Regions from separate parts of the Paenibacillus sp. NRS-1760 genome, predicted to be linked through region 1. Evidence: a T-box and tRNA genes for the amino acid it is inferred to sense, from the RefSeq annotation. Region 1 holds a T-box; the other holds one or more tRNA genes.
What was found. The T-box of region 1 lies ahead of ACIFSR_RS13155 (valine--tRNA ligase). A T-box ahead of a tRNA ligase gene usually reads a tRNA of that ligase, here a tRNA-Val.
Positions count from the first base shown of each region.

Region 1 (7,808 bases):
GTACATCCGTTGGGTAATAACGTTTCAGGTCATTCGTTTCATCCGGCCAGCCTAGTGTAGAGAACGGCCATAATGCGGAGCTGAACCACGTATCAAGCACGTCATTATCTTGGGTAAGGTGATCGCCCTCCATATTCTCACGAGAGACATGTGTTTCACCTGTCGTCTCATCATACCAAGCCGGTATGCGGTGACCCCACCATAGCTGCCTAGAAATACACCAATCGCGTACGTTCTCGATCCAGTGCAAATATATTTTCTCGAATCTCTCAGGTACGAAGTTGACACCTTTGCCCGCCTTTTGAGCTGCGATTGCAGCTTCAGCTAGAGGTTTCATTGCAACGAACCATTGTGTAGACAAATAGGGCTCAACAACGGCGCCGCTGCGCTCACTGTGACCAACTTGATGCACATGATCTTCGATTTCCACGCATACACCTTGCTCCTGCAAATCCTTAACGAGCTGCTTGCGGCAATCCGCACGGTCGAGACCTTGATAAGGACCAGCTTCAGCGTTCATAGTACCTGTCTCATCCATCACAATGATCTGCGGCAGACTGTGGCGCTCGCCAACTTCAAAGTCATTTGGATCATGTGCAGGCGTAATTTTTACGGCACCTGAACCAAATTCCTTATCGACGTACTCATCTGCAATAATCGGAATTTCGCGCCCAACGACTGGAAGCACGATCATTTGCCCAATCAAGTGCTTGTAACGATCATCCTCTGGATGAACCGCTACAGCTGTATCGCCGAGCATCGTCTCTGGACGTGTCGTTGCAACCGTTATAAAGCCTGAACCGTCCTTAAGCGGGTATTTCAAGTGATACAAATGACCATTGATTTCCTTGTGCTCTACCTCAATATCTGAAAGAGCTGTGCGAGCAGCAGGGTCCCAGTTAATGATTTTTTTGCCGCGATAGATCAAGCCCTTATCATACAGCTTAACAAAAACCTCGCGTACAGCCTTGGAGAGGCCTTCATCCAAAGTGAACCGCTCTCTCGAATAATCGAGGGAAAGTCCCATCTTCGACCATTGATCGCGAATCGTACTTGCGTACTCATCCTTCCACTCCCATACTTTCTCTAGGAATGCTTCACGACCTAGGTCGTAGCGCGATATTCCTTGCTCACGCAGCTTCTGCTCAACTCTTGTTTGCGTCGCGATGCCCGCATGGTCAGTTCCTGGCACCCACAGCGTGTCGAAACCTTGCATACGCTTCGTTCTAATTAAAATATCTTGTAGGGTAAAATCTAACGCATGCCCGATATGCAGCATTCCGGTAACGTTAGGAGGCGGAATAACAATCGTATACGTCTGTGCATCCGGTCGTTTGCCTGCCTCGAAAAATTTTCCCTGCATCCAGTAATCGTACCATTTCTGCTCAGCTGCCTTAGGATCATAAGTTGTCGGCATTGCAGTTGTCGTTTGATTTTCTGACATTCGTCCATCCTCCATAAATCGATCTACAAAAACAAAAAAAACCTGCCGCCCTTATCATAAAGGACGAAAGGTTAAGCTTCCGTGGTACCACCTTTGTTCCACGCGAAATGTATCCGCATGGCACTCAAACAGATAACGGCTGCGGCCGGCCTGACTTCGGTAGAGCACAGGTTGCTCCTACTTGGCTCAGGCAACTCCGGGGCGACTCGTAGCAGTCACTTCCTGCAGAACCTCTCAGCGTAACGGTTCCACTCTCTGAAGGCTTTGCTGCCTACTATTCCCCATCAATGTCGTTATAACACATATATACTTTTATCATACCTTTGTTGCTGAGCTGAGTCAACCTCGGCAGAAGCAAGAAATGCCCCTATCGCTCAAATTAATGAGCAATAGGGGCATTTTCGTTACAGAAGCCTCTATGGAATGTATAACAGCTGTCCTTCCGACACACTTGAGTCGTCCAATCGGTTATACATTACAATTTCCCTCGGATTCATGCTATAGCGTGTAGCGATGACATCAAGCGTCTCGTCCCGCTGCACAATACACATCCGAATTTTCTTAAATTCCTTATCTTCCGAGCGTTTGCCCAGAAATAAGTTTTTCCACTCAATCTCATCGCCGGAAGCCTGTACTCTAGCTTCCTCATCTGCCCGTTGCTGAGCGACTACCTGTTCTGCCGCCTGACGTGCTGCTTGTTCACGCCGACTCGTCTGAAGCAGCGTGAGAATGCCGACATCTCCTGCCAAACCAGAACCCTCTTGCGGCTGCTTGTTTGTAATTGCGATACGCGGCTCCTGCTTTTCCTGCTCTGGAACAGGACTCTGCTGCTGCGGGAACGCCTCTGCTACTGGAGCTATTTGAGCTATTGGAGCATCGATTTGTACCGGCTCTTCACGTTCCTCCGCCAGTACTTGCTCGCTTGCTGCTTCAACTAGTGGAATCACTGCGGAATCATTTGCAAACGGCGAGGATGTTGCTAACCAGCCCTCGTTGCTTGTTTGCTGAGAAGATAGTGAAATTTCTCTCTCATCTTCTTGGCTCTCCACATCCTCTTCCTGCGGAGCAGGAGATGCGAATAACTGCGAAGATGACCAGCCTCCACCTGAAGATGAGGAAGAGATTGTTACGGTTGCTTCCTCAGGCTCATCCGATGCATCGGCTATTTGCTCGTTTGAAATCTCCTCTTGCGCAGCAAGCTCAAGTTCTTCCGCTATGTACGATTGTTCAATAGCGGCATTTTGACCATTAAAAGCTTCCACGGCTCGTTCATCATAAACTTCCCGTTGATGAATGACAGTAAAAGGTTCTTCTCGCCAAATGTCCTCCGGCTCCTGAATAGGCTGAGCAGAAATACCACGCAAAGAAAGAACACCCGTAATGTTTAATGTGCGAGCAGACAAAAGATCGACGTCAAAATTGTCAATTTCAATCGAAATATCATCCAGCCGTGATATTCGGTTCATTGGCAGCGTTATTTCGACCGGTATCCAGTGCTCCAGCGTCAGGGAGTTTTCTGAATCAGTTTGACTCCTATATACCCCGCTAAGCAGAAGCTGCCCTCTAAGCACGGCATGGTCCCCTTGATCGATAACTTGAATACGAGGAACAAGCTCAATTTCCTCCAACTCGTCAATTGCCGCAACATCATCGGGCAAGTGGACGCGCTCATACACATCAAAACGTAATCCGTTCGTTTGATCCGACACGCCTAAATCCTCCCCTCTCATACTGAATGCTTGGTCTAACGTTACATTCACTACTTATCTATATGGTAGGTTGGGCAGGAGCATGACTATCATTTTGAACGGAACTCCATCTCTTCTGAAAGCTGCATCAGCCATTGCGGCCAAGGCGAGGCTGCTTCTATTAGCGAGTCGGTCAGAGGATGAGGAAAAACAAGCTTTTCCCCATGCAGCGCTTGATGCTTCAACTGTGCTGTGCTACCTCCATACAGACCGTCTCCAAGCAGCGGATGTCCAATATGACTTAAGTGAACCCGAATTTGATGCGTTCGTCCCGTCTCAAGCTTTACACGTATTAGTGACGATCGAGAATTTGCTGCCACAACCTCGTAATGGCTAATTGCTAGATCGCCGTTTTCTGAAACTCTGCGCCTTGCCGGGTGATGTCGATCCTTCCCTATTGGCATATTGATCGTACCCGAAAGCTTTGACATTCGGCCTTGAACGACAGCCATATATTGTCTGTCTATCGCTTTCGCTCTCATCGCCTCATCAAGCTTCCACTGGGCCAAATCATTTTTTGCATATAAAACGGGACCAGACGTATCATCATCCAGCCTGTGGATATGACGTATATTCAGCGGATCGCCTTGGCTCAAAAGATGCCATGCCGCCGCCTCATCCAGCGTTCCGCTTTGACCGGGAGATGATCCATGCACTGCCATGCCAGCTGGCTTGTCAAATACGATGCAGAAATCGTCTTCATATAACACATCTGGCATATTTAGTTTAGTATCCCTGCGCAGGTGACGATATGAAGCATCACTGCGCGGATCTACTGGCGGGAAAGCAAGCAGCTGCAGATGCTCCCCGTTCCACTGAATGCCTCCAATTGAAAACAACCGATTAATCCACTTCTGCGGAAAAAAGGAACGGGCCAGCAGCCACTGACGCACAAGGTGCGGATGACTGCCAGCCCGCGGCTGCGCAAGCTCCGGCGTTGCTGCCGGATCCTTTTCCGATTCAGGATTAATGGTATCAGAGGACGCAGCGCCAAGAGCAAGCCAGTCTAACTCCAGCCATTGTCCATTCCTCTTCATCTGACCATCAATCATATAACGTTCCTCCCAATCGTAAACGAAGCAAAAAACGTCTTCGCTTCCTTACGAGCCTCTTACCTTCATTTCAAAATACAGTGATATTACAAGCGGCTAAACGCAATATCATGCGCTTCAATTGTCGCATCTATGTCCTCATTCGTATGAACCCCGGAAACAAACATGCCTTCAAATTGTGAAGGAGCAATGCTTACACCCAAATCAAGCATCGCCGCAAAATAAGCCTTAAAGCGCTCTAGATCGGATGTTTTTGCCGTTTCGAAATTGATGACAAACGTATCCGTGAAGAACGGACAAACCATCGATCCAACACGGTTAATCGTATTTGCAATGCCATGTTTGCGCGCATTCGCTTCAAAACCAAGCTGCAGCCTAACCGCTTGACGCTCCATATGCTCATACACTTCAGGGGTTAGCAGATTCAATGTTGCATAACCTGCCGCCATCGCAAGCGGATTGCCTGATAAGGTTCCCGCTTGATAGATAGGTCCGCTCGGTGCAATCATCTCCATAAGCTCCCGTTTGCCGCCGTATGCGCCGACTGGCAATCCGCCGCCAATAACTTTGCCGAAGCAAGTAAGGTCTGGAGTAATACCGTAAAGTCCTTGCGCGCAGTTATAACCAACACGGAAGCCCGTCATTACCTCGTCAAAAATAAGAACCGTACCGTACTGCGTTGTAATGTCGCGCAATCCTTGCAAGAAACCAGGCAATGGCGGAACAACGCCCATGTTGCCAGCTACCGGTTCAACGATGACACAAGCAATTTCCTCACCGAATTTTTCGAAAGCAAGCTTTACGGATTCAATATCGTTGTATGGTACCGTAATCGTATGCGAAGCTACATGCTCCGGTACACCCGGGCTGTCAGGCAGGCCAAGCGTCGCAACGCCTGAGCCTGCTTTAATGAGCAAGCTATCCGCATGACCATGATATGAGCCTTCGAATTTCAAAATCCTGCTTCGTTTCGTATAACCGCGAGCAAGCCGAATGGCGCTCATCGTCGCTTCCGTACCGGAGTTAACCATGCGAACGATATCAACTGAAGGCACTCGCTCGCAAACAAGCTCAGCCATCAATGTTTCAAGCTCTGTTGGGGCGCCGAAGCTTGTCCCCTTCTCTGCCGTACGTTTAATCGCTTCGATCACTTCAGGATGGGCATGCCCCATAATGAGAGGGCCCCATGATGCTACATAATCGATATAGCTGTTGCCATCGATATCATAAATGCGGCTGCCTTCTCCCCGCTCCATATAGACAGGGTTCAAGCCCACTGATTTGAATGCTCTAACCGGGCTGTTTACACCGCCTGGCATTACTTTTTTTGCTCTTTCGAAAGCTTCTACTGAGCGCGCATCATTTCTAAGGTTCGATTGTTCACTCATCTGCTTACCCCTCTCCCTTCAACCAACGTGCCGCATCCTTTGCGTGGTACGTGATAATGAGATCAGCACCAGCACGCTTCATGCCTAGCAAGGTTTCTAGAACGATCGATTGCTCATCAATCCAGCCATTAGCTGCAGCGGCTTTCACCATCGAGTATTCGGCGCTCACGTTATAAGCGACAACCGGTAAATTATATTTATCCTTAAGCAGCCTCAAAATATCCAAGTAAGCTAGAGCAGGCTTGACCATTAGCATATCGGCACCCTCAGCAATATCTGACTCTGCTTCACGAAGCGCCTCGCGTACGTTAGCTGGGTCCATCTGGTATGTTTTGCGGTCGCCGAATTGTGGAGCCGAATGTGCGGCATCACGGAAAGGGCCGTAGTAAGCCGAAGAAAATTTAACAGAGTAAGACATAATCGGTACGTCACTAAAGCCAGCATCATCTAATCCTTCACGAATTGCAAGCACAAAGCCGTCCATCATATTGGAAGGTGCGATAATGTCTGCTCCTGCTTCCGCTTGCGATACAGCCGTTTGTACGAGCAGATCAAGCGAGGAGTCATTATCCACTTCCGCTATGCCTGTCTCCTCATGCAAATGTACGATGCCGCAATGACCGTGGTCGGTAAATTGGCATAAACAAGTGTCCGCGACAACAACAAGCTCCGGAGCCCACTTCTTCACTGCTTTTATCGCTTGTTGAACGATACCGTTCGCATCATAAGCCGAAGATCCCAAAGCATCTTTATATTCAGGAAGGCCGAACAGCAGCACCGATTGAATGCCGCAAGCAACCACTTCACGAATCTCTTTCTCCAAAAGATCCATCGACAGGTGGTATACACCCGGCATAGATGGAATTTCTTCTTTTATATTTACACCATGCGTAACGAAGATCGGATATATAAAATCATTTACACTCAGCACAGTTTCTCTTACCATGCTCCGAAGAGCAGACGTTTTGCGTAATCTGCGATTTCTTACTGTTGGGAAACTCATCACTTAGTATTCCTCCTCGACTAGCTTAGCAAGTTGTTTTTGCTGATAATCAACGATTGCTTTAAGCATACTATCCAGCGTTGAATCTTCTGGCTCAATAGCAACCTTCAAGCCTGCTTCTAGTGCAGTCTTCGTTGTTAGCGGGCCAATACTCGCAATGGGAATGTCCGATAATAGTTGTACTGGATCTGAAATGCCCTTGCGTCTCAATACCTCAAGCAAATTGGTCACCGTCGATGAACTAGTGAATGTAATCATGTGAATTTCTTTTTCGCGAATCCATTCGAGGGCAAGCTCATCCTGTTCATCGACAATGACCGTTTCATAAACATCGATTTCCGTTGGCACAAGTCCCATTGCCTTCAGCTCACGGGGCAATACCTCGCGTGCAAGATCTCCTCGAGGCAGCAGCACTCTCTCTCCTGCCTTCAGCTGCGGCGCCAGCTTGTCCAGCAAGCCTTCCGCATGGAACTTTACAGGCAGCTCATCAACCACTAAGCCGCGCTTTGCAAGCGCCTCAGCTGTCTTAGGACCAACTGCTGCAATTCTCGCACCAATAAATCTCCTAATATCGATATTAAATTTACGCAGCCATTCAAAAAAGTACTCCACGCCGTTTACGCTCGTAAACATTAGCCACTCATATTGTTCTGCCTGCTCCAACTGTTCCTTCAAGTTAGCTACAACAACGGGGTCCGTTGGTTCAATCGTTTCAATGACTGGAAACTCGCAAGGCTCCCCGCCAAGCGTTTCAATCTGTTCAGCTAGCTCGCTTGCCTGTGCTCTAGCTCGTGTAACTAGTATACGCAAGCCAAATAGCGGCTTGTTCTCATACCACTTCAGCTTCTCTCTCTGCAGTACAACGTCGCCTACCACAATGACGGCAGGCGGCTGAAAATTCGCTGCTTTGACAATCCCCTCAATGGTTTCCAGTGTGCCAACAATGGTACGCTGCTCAACTCTCGTTCCCCAGCGAATAAGCGCAACTGGCGTTTGCGGCGGCTTGCCATGCTTCATGAGCTGATCAGAAATATATCCTATTTTGGCGACACCCATTAGAAAAATAAGGGTTCCCGTAGCATTCGTTACTTTATCCCAATGAATGGAGCGGTCAAGCTTATCCGGACTCTCATGACCCGTAATAATGGACAAGGATGATGCCATATCACGATG
Region 1 is NZ_JBITPK010000010.1:475,291-483,098, reverse strand. Features, by position in the region: gene ACIFSR_RS13155 (valine--tRNA ligase) at 1-1,444, opposite strand, end outside; T-box leader at 1,501-1,741, opposite strand; gene ACIFSR_RS13150 (LysM peptidoglycan-binding domain-containing protein) at 1,861-3,153, opposite strand; gene ACIFSR_RS13145 (RluA family pseudouridine synthase) at 3,243-4,244, opposite strand; gene hemL (glutamate-1-semialdehyde 2,1-aminomutase) at 4,331-5,632, opposite strand; gene hemB (porphobilinogen synthase) at 5,637-6,635, opposite strand; gene cobA (uroporphyrinogen-III C-methyltransferase) at 6,639-7,808, opposite strand, start outside.

Region 2 (7,808 bases), on a different contig from region 1:
GCAATTCATCGTCTGACCAATCTTCTGCGTATCGTACTGTCAAATGAGCAGGCACAGCTGTGTAATGCGGATCATGGCGTCTTCGCCAGCTATTAGCGAAGTCCTGTACATGCTTTTCGGGGAAAACAACAATTCCATATAACATGGTCTTCAGCTCCTTCGAAATGACCTATTTTGAGTATACCCCATTTGCATGTATGATCCCAATTTTGGGGTATTCTAATGTATACAGCTTTTATTGGAGTGATAAGCATCAGCTTCTCCAATAAGATAGTGGAGGGATGACATGAGATGGGTATATTGGGTTCGCCTATATGAAACCAAATTTCAAGCGGGTTGTTTGGTTAGGAGAATGGAGAATGACGGTTGGATGTATGGCTATGAAACTCCGCATGAGGTAGAGGTATTTCGATCCCGAAAAGGGCGATACGGAGTGAGGTTTATACCATAAAAAATAAAAAGAAAATAAATTAGAATATTTTGCTTGACTTAAAACACACCTATATAGTATATTATTTTATGTCGCCAATTCAACTGGCTTTGCTCAAATGGATATACGTCGCGGGGTGGAGCAGCCCGGTAGCTCGTCGGGCTCATAACCCGAAGGCCGCAGGTTCAAATCCTGCCCCCGCAACCAACCTTTCGATGAATACGTTGAAATATACGTTTTTCGAGGGCCCTTAGCTCAGTTGGTTAGAGCGGTCGGCTCATAACCGATTGGTCGGGGGTTCGAGTCCCTCAGGGCCCACCATAAGCAAAACCTTTACAACATGCCGGGGTGGCGGAACTGGCAGACGCACAGGACTTAAAATCCTGCGGTGGGTGACCACCGTACGGGTTCGATTCCCGTCCTCGGCATACCTCGAAGACATTGACGAGTCAATGGTTTTCACGAAGTACATAAGATGTACAAACGATAAAAGAACCTCCTTTATAGAATCTGACTTGTCAGTTCTAAGCAAAGGAGGTTTTTTTATCGTTAGGTACTTAATATCTAGCAATTTAATTTAATATGTTAATTTCTAAAGCTGTTAAGTAAATTATAGGCTGGCAGTAATTAATTTATAGCAGCTTGTCTCGCAGCATTATGGGCTAACCTATGGAGTGTATTGTTTTTCTTGTGCTTGCTTATGTATTTTATTTGTATGTGAACGTTGGGATACATATTATTTAAATGATGTAGAACTGCCAATATTTCATCTCTAGCATCTTTATAGTGTGAATGAGAAAAATAATCTTTTGATAAAATGTTTGCGATTTGACTGCAATCAGTATAGATAATAGCGAACTTCGGCTCATACTCCGTCAGCGCACTTGCAAGTATTTCTAGACTGTAACGAACAGCAAGCAATTCACCGTAATTGGAACCTTCAATATATTCCATCATAATTTTTTTGGCGGTAACGCGTATTGTTCTATTGAAGACAAAACAACAAGCAGCTCCATGATTATTTTGCGCAACGAAACCGGAGTAGTCACAATACAAACAAATCATACTCTTGTTCACAATGTTTTGTCTTAAACGGGGATTGGCATATGCTCTTTTTATTAGCAATTCTGTTGTAGTATCCACAAAATCTATCCTCCAGATTATATTCCTTCTTTCATTATTTTAATCATCGTCAAAAAAGAGATGGGTTAGTCTTCAAACGGGAATGCCTCGAAATATTTTTTACTTTAAGGATAGGCGAATGGATTAAGGTATACATCGGAGCTGATAAGCGTAAGTTTTAATAGGAATGTGTCTGAATAAGGGAGTAACATTAATGATGTAATACTGGAGGGGACTCGGCATGAACGCAGGTTTTTGGATTCGATTAGGAGCTTCGTTGCTGGATGGCATTATTATTGGCATTCCATTAGCCATTATTTCATTATTATTTACAGGAGGTAATGAAGGTAGAGATTATTTTACAGATGTGGTCTCATTCCTTTACTCGTTACTGGTTCCGGTATTTTGGAGCGGCTATACCATTGGGAAAAGGATATGCGGCGTACAGATTAGAAAGCTGGATGGCTCACCTCCAGGTATAGGCACCATGTTATTGCGTAATGTTGTCGGTGGACTCGTTTATGGATTAACATTAGGTATTGCTGTGATCGTCAGCGCCTTTATGGTCGGTTTACGAGAGGACAAAAGAGCGATTCATGATTTTATAGCAGGAACAGAAGTGGTGCATTCTGATTAAGCTGTCTTATGAGCTCGTTGCGATATCATGCAGCGGGCTTTTTTTATTATATTTTTGGCATTTGCCACGAGATTTAATGCGGGAACTTTTTTTGCTTTCTCTATTTTGAATGAAGTAAACTAAGAGTTGTATTGAAATACCTGAGCAATAAGGGAAGTTGGTGGATGGTTGATGCAGCACAAGAACGAGGAGAATTCACTTAAGCTAAGCGCGCGTCGACTCTATGCGGAGATATTCTCTTTAAAGGACACGCTTTACAATGATCTTCTACATCGGTTTAAGGATGATGTTTCACTCACGGAAAAAGCGGAGCAGTGGAAAACCGGCATAATGGCAGCTGCGATCTCTACAGCGCTCTACAGCTCTTCTCTGGGCGGAAACAAGGAGTTTCCTTATGTCTATTCCTATTTGAAAATAAAGCTTAAAACGTATCATTCTGAAGGGGAGGCAGCGATAGAGGACTGTATGTCTGTCATTTCAGGCTTATTAAATGAAGCTGATTACCAGCCTGATTCATTCTCCGAAGGAATCGCTTTATGGCTTTATTTTAGTATTCAAGGAAAAGAGTCGTTTGTAGAAGAAGAGACGGTTCCATATTTGCTTACTGGACAATATATTAATCAAGTTTTTTATAATTGGTTTGATAAGCAGAGCTAATAAAGGCTGCTTATTCAACAAACGATTGCGTTTGAAGGGGATATTAATGATTATGAATACATTAGCAAATGATTGGGCGCAGAAATTGCAAAGTGAGCTTGAAGCGCCTTACATGCAAGAACTTTTTGCCATATTGGCAGAGAAATATAAAACGGCCACGGTTTATCCGGAAGCAGAAAATATATACAATGCACTTCATCATACATCCTATGAGCAGACGAAAGTGGTCATTTTAGGACAAGACCCTTATCATGGACCAAAGCAGGCGCATGGGCTTAGCTTCTCCGTGCAGCCAGGATTAAAGGTACCTCCTTCATTAAAAAACATTTACAAAGAGCTGGAGTCGGATGTAGGGGCCACTGTGCCTGACCATGGAAGCTTGCTTTCATGGGCTAAGCAAGGAGTGCTGCTTCTTAATACAGTGCTTACGGTGGAGGATGGCAATCCTAATTCCCATCAAGGGATAGGGTGGGAGCAATTTACCGATCAGATTATTGCCGCTCTAAACGATAGGGAGAAGCCCGTGGTATTTATACTTTGGGGCAAGAATGCAGAAGCGAAAGCGAAGCATATTAATGGGGACAAGCATCATTTAATTATTTCACCGCATCCGAGCCCATTTGCAGCTCGCAAAGGTTTTTTTGGAAGCAAACCATTTTCCAGGACAAATCGTTTCCTAGAATCGATTGGAAGCGAGCCGATTGACTGGTCGATTCCGATGCTGAATGAGCTTGAAAGCAAATAAAAAAAAGACTTCTCAACTGTCTGATGGTTATAAGACAGGTAGAGAAGTCTTTTTTGTTCTAATTGATGATGATCGCTTTGCCTGTTGATGATTCACTTGATCCCGTAGATTGCGAGGATTGGGTGAGTACTGGCTTTAGCTTAGCATCAATATAAGTGGAGGCGGATACGTCTGTAATAACTTGAGGATACATTTTATCAGGATCAGGCATGACCAATTCTACATTGATGAAAGCTTGATCTCCTTCGAAAGCAATAGAAGTAATACGGAAACCATAACCGGGATGTCCGACTTGAGTGCTTACGGTTACTTTATTGACTTGCGGGTTTACCGCCTCAATTGAAAGCTTCAGGTCGAGGCTCGGTTGCTCAGGCTTAGTTGGAATTGGAGCCGTCTCCTTTACAAATGTAATGGCGTCATAAAGCCAGCCTGCTGCTTCACCGCGCAAAATAGCTTTTTTAGGATAAAACTTGTTCGCACTATCCAATGTGACGATTTTGCTTATGAGAAGCTTTTGAATGCTGTCCATATAGGTTTTGTTCACATCAGCCGCATCTTCCAACTGCATGAAAATTTCAATAAAGGCGTAATCGCCTTTCGTCATCATAGCTTTAAACAAATGATGAGCAAATTGCTCGCGGGTCATGATGTCGTTAGCTTTGACCGTTTTTGGAATTTCTAGACCATTAATGCTCGCGATGATAAAAGCTTGCGAATACCAAGCGTTGTCTTTTATGTTTGTAAAATAGTCGCTTGCTTTAGGTTCTTTAATGAAGCGGATGTGGTTGATATTAATATCTAGCCCTTTAACGATCAAAGAAACGCCTTCGGCATAAGTGAGCTTGCCCTTAGGATTAAACTTGTCATGTTTATCTCCGCTTATAATGCCCATCTTCTTAAGCTCGTTAATTTTAGACTCGTTTACGTCATTTTTAACGTCCTTGAATGCCCATACGGATTGTCCAAGAGTGAAGAGCATCATTGCAACCAGTGTCATTGTCAGTATCAATCGTCTTTTCATACGGTCACCTCTTCTTTTATTTGCTGCAGCACTTACTTGACGTCGTTAAAAGACAAATTGTTGCAATTATTATACAATCATTATGACCGATTCCACTTTTGTGGAGACATCGCGATGAGAGTGGAGAGTCAGAAAAATCTGTAAAGAAATATGTTGACTTGGCGTCTTGCACCTGATATATTATTAATTGTCGCTAACATGATCTGGTAGCTCAGCTGGGAGAGCACTATCTTGACAGGGTAGGGGTCACAGGTTCGAACCCTGTTCAGATCACCATAACTTAAACTTCGGAAGCCTTGATAATCAAGGCTTTTTTTGTTTTTATAATCAAAACTGCGATACCTTAACCCTCAGATTCTCCTCAACATTCTCTCCTTGACCACATTAAGCATTCCATTTCCGATTCAAATCAGTAAAGATTTTTTAAAAGATTCGATTAACATTTGGAACTAGCTGTTCGGTACAGTACTTACCTTATGGTAAGTAGGTGAACTAAAAGTGCATACTTCCGCAATGCGGCGATGCGATCTATACTCTAGTTCAGAAACAAATACCGCTCAAGGAGGGCAATACATTGAAAACACTTGTTATCATTACACATCCAAACATGGAAGCATCCATCGTCAATAAACGCTGGGCGGAAGAGCTTCGTAAATATCCCGACAAATATACGGTTCACGATTTGCACAGAGCCTATCCCGACGGAAAAATCGACGTGGAAAAGGAACAACAATTGATTGAAGCGCATAGCAATTTAGTTTTGCAGTTCCCTGTTTACTGGTTCAGTTCTCCACCGCTGCTTAAACAATGGCTTGACGAGGTGCTAACTTACGGGTGGGCATACGGGTCAACGGGCGATAAATTAAGAAATCGAAAAACCACTCTAGCTGTAACCGCCGGTGGAAGGGAAAAAGACTTTACCGAAGAAGGGAAACTCCGTTACGGACTTGACCAACTCCTATCTCCCTTTGACACGACATTTTTGTATTGCGGCGCCGATTATCGTTCCTTCTATGCCTTCTATGGCGCAGAATACGAGACGGAAGGAAATCCAGATTACTTAAGGAAATTAGATATTAGCGCGCAGGGTTATGTTGATTTTATTGATAGTCTTTAATTAGTGGTGAAACGAAAAGCAGCATTTCCATCCATGGAAATGCTGCTTTTCTTCTTGAGTGTTTATATCGAAAGCGGGATTGTCGCCGCCTGCGCGGCTGGTATGCCGTTTTTTTCTCCCCATTGGCACATGATATCCAGTACCGGAATAATCGTTTGCCCCAACTCGGTCAAGGAATACTCAACTTTGGGAGGGATTTGTGGGAATTCCTCGCGACTGACAATGCCGTCTGTCTCCAACTCTTTTAACATCACGCTTAATGTTTTAAAGGATATAGTGCCGATTCTCCGTTGCAGCTCATTGAAACGCATGACCTTGTTTTCGGAGAGCCAGTACAGTATGGTCATTTTATATTTGCCGCCAATAACAGACAATGTGTAGCCGAAGCCAGTGTCTTTGGGTTGAATGCCAGATGGTACACAGTTTTCAACCTGCATGGGCTGTTATCCTCCTTTTGAGATATTCGACGAAAAAGGCAGGTGCTGCCGCGTCTCTATGCTAAGAATTCGCTTTTTCTGAAATTGACAATTCGCTGAAAAGTCAACTTGGGAGCAATAAACTTACTATACCATTTCGAAACGATTAGTTCAAAACACTCTGGCAGTAAAAAGGTGCTTGATATAGCAAATGAGAAACATCAACAACTACCATTTTATGGATATTAAATGGAGCAATTATTAAAAGTATTTTTTAGCAATCTATTATAGGTATCAATTACTTGAAAAAGAATTGACGTAGTATGACAAATATTTCTAAGACAATCCTTATAATTTGTGGTAATATGTAGAAAATTGTTGAAGGGGGAAAGTTTGATGAAAAAAGTTCAAATCTTTACATTACTCGCACTCATATTGCTTGTTTTATCAGCATGCGGGGGATCACAAACAAATAATGCAGCCAAATCTTCGAATAACAATCAAGCAAGCACGGTGGATAGCAAGGAGACTGAGGCTACTGAAACACCCAAAGAAACGGAAACTCCGCCTACGGAGGAACCGAAAGAAGCATCCTTCAAGCCAGGTGATAAATTCAAATTAGGCACTTGGGAAATTACCCTTGAATCATTTGAGTTTAATCAAAAAGTGAGTAGTGATATGTTTTCCTCAAGCGCTGATGAAGGCAATAAATTTATTGTATTAAATTATAATGTTACCAATAATGGCAAAGAGGCAAATGATTTTACTGCAATGATAAATGGTATTCGAATGAAAGCTATTTTTAAAGGCGAGTATGAATATGATTACACTGTAACTATGATCGATGGAGACTTGAGTCAAAATAGTATTAAACCATTAGCGAGCAAAAAAGGTTTTGTTGTAATCGAAGTTCCAGACTCGGTAGCTAGTTCCAATGAAAGTCTTATAATTAAGCTTGAAGATGATGGGAAAAAAGCTCAAATCGTTTTAAAATAGTAGAAACAAGCACCCATTATTGTGGGTGTTTTTTTATCCCGAATAAGCTAACTTTAATCGCGGCTGTTGATTGTTCCATTTTTTTAAGAGAGAGCTGCGCCGAACATGGCAAGGTAAAGTAGTTAATTAGAGGAAGCAGGAGGGAAAATCAAAACAGGGAAATCGAATGTCGTTGTGGCAGTTAGGATCGTGAGCCTTATGAGGTGAAGAGGAGAATGCTGCAAAATTTGGATAAGCTAGGTGCACGTTCAGAACCCTTGCATAGCAAGGGTCCTTTTTATTTTATCTCCACAATCAAACCTCCAAAACGTAATTTCATATTCGTTCATGCCATATAAGAAAACCTCTTCATGTGAAAGGGCTAATTTGAATGATTTGTTAAACATCCAGAATATTGATTTAAGAGATAATCCAGTTCTTGGCTAATTTTGAGAACAGCTTGATCTGTAAAATTATTGCATGCGCCAAATATTTCAACCATTTCAGCTCGTACTTCTTCAATTCTTTGTTGATAAAAGCAAATGTTCATCATAATCCCTCCAACTTTTCATTTGTTAAATTAAGGATAAACGAAGGTTGTTAGAATTTTTTAACAATGAGATTAGGATAATGTTAGTTTTCTGAACAATCTCAAATAAGCAGGCCTTCGTATTAGATTTACTAAACA
Region 2 is NZ_JBITPK010000016.1:133,117-140,924, forward strand. Features, by position in the region: gene ACIFSR_RS25195 (2'-5' RNA ligase family protein) at 1-145, opposite strand, end outside; tRNA gene ACIFSR_RS25200 (tRNA-Met) at 561-637, shown strand; tRNA gene ACIFSR_RS25205 (tRNA-Ile) at 675-751, shown strand; tRNA gene ACIFSR_RS25210 (tRNA-Leu) at 773-858, shown strand; gene ACIFSR_RS25215 (RNase H family protein) at 1,058-1,573, opposite strand; gene ACIFSR_RS25220 (RDD family protein) at 1,794-2,189, shown strand; gene ACIFSR_RS25225 (hypothetical protein) at 2,361-2,846, shown strand; gene ACIFSR_RS25230 (uracil-DNA glycosylase) at 2,899-3,591, shown strand; gene ACIFSR_RS25235 (S-layer homology domain-containing protein) at 3,650-4,612, opposite strand; tRNA gene ACIFSR_RS25240 (tRNA-Val) at 4,813-4,888, shown strand; gene ACIFSR_RS25245 (NAD(P)H-dependent oxidoreductase) at 5,187-5,729, shown strand; gene ACIFSR_RS25250 (winged helix-turn-helix transcriptional regulator) at 5,792-6,166, opposite strand; gene ACIFSR_RS25255 (DUF5067 domain-containing protein) at 6,542-7,141, shown strand; gene ACIFSR_RS25260 (aspartyl-phosphate phosphatase Spo0E family protein) at 7,503-7,673, opposite strand.
Region 2: it has a tRNA-Val gene. The T-box ahead of ACIFSR_RS13155 (valine--tRNA ligase) is inferred to sense a tRNA for this amino acid. The anticodon was not compared.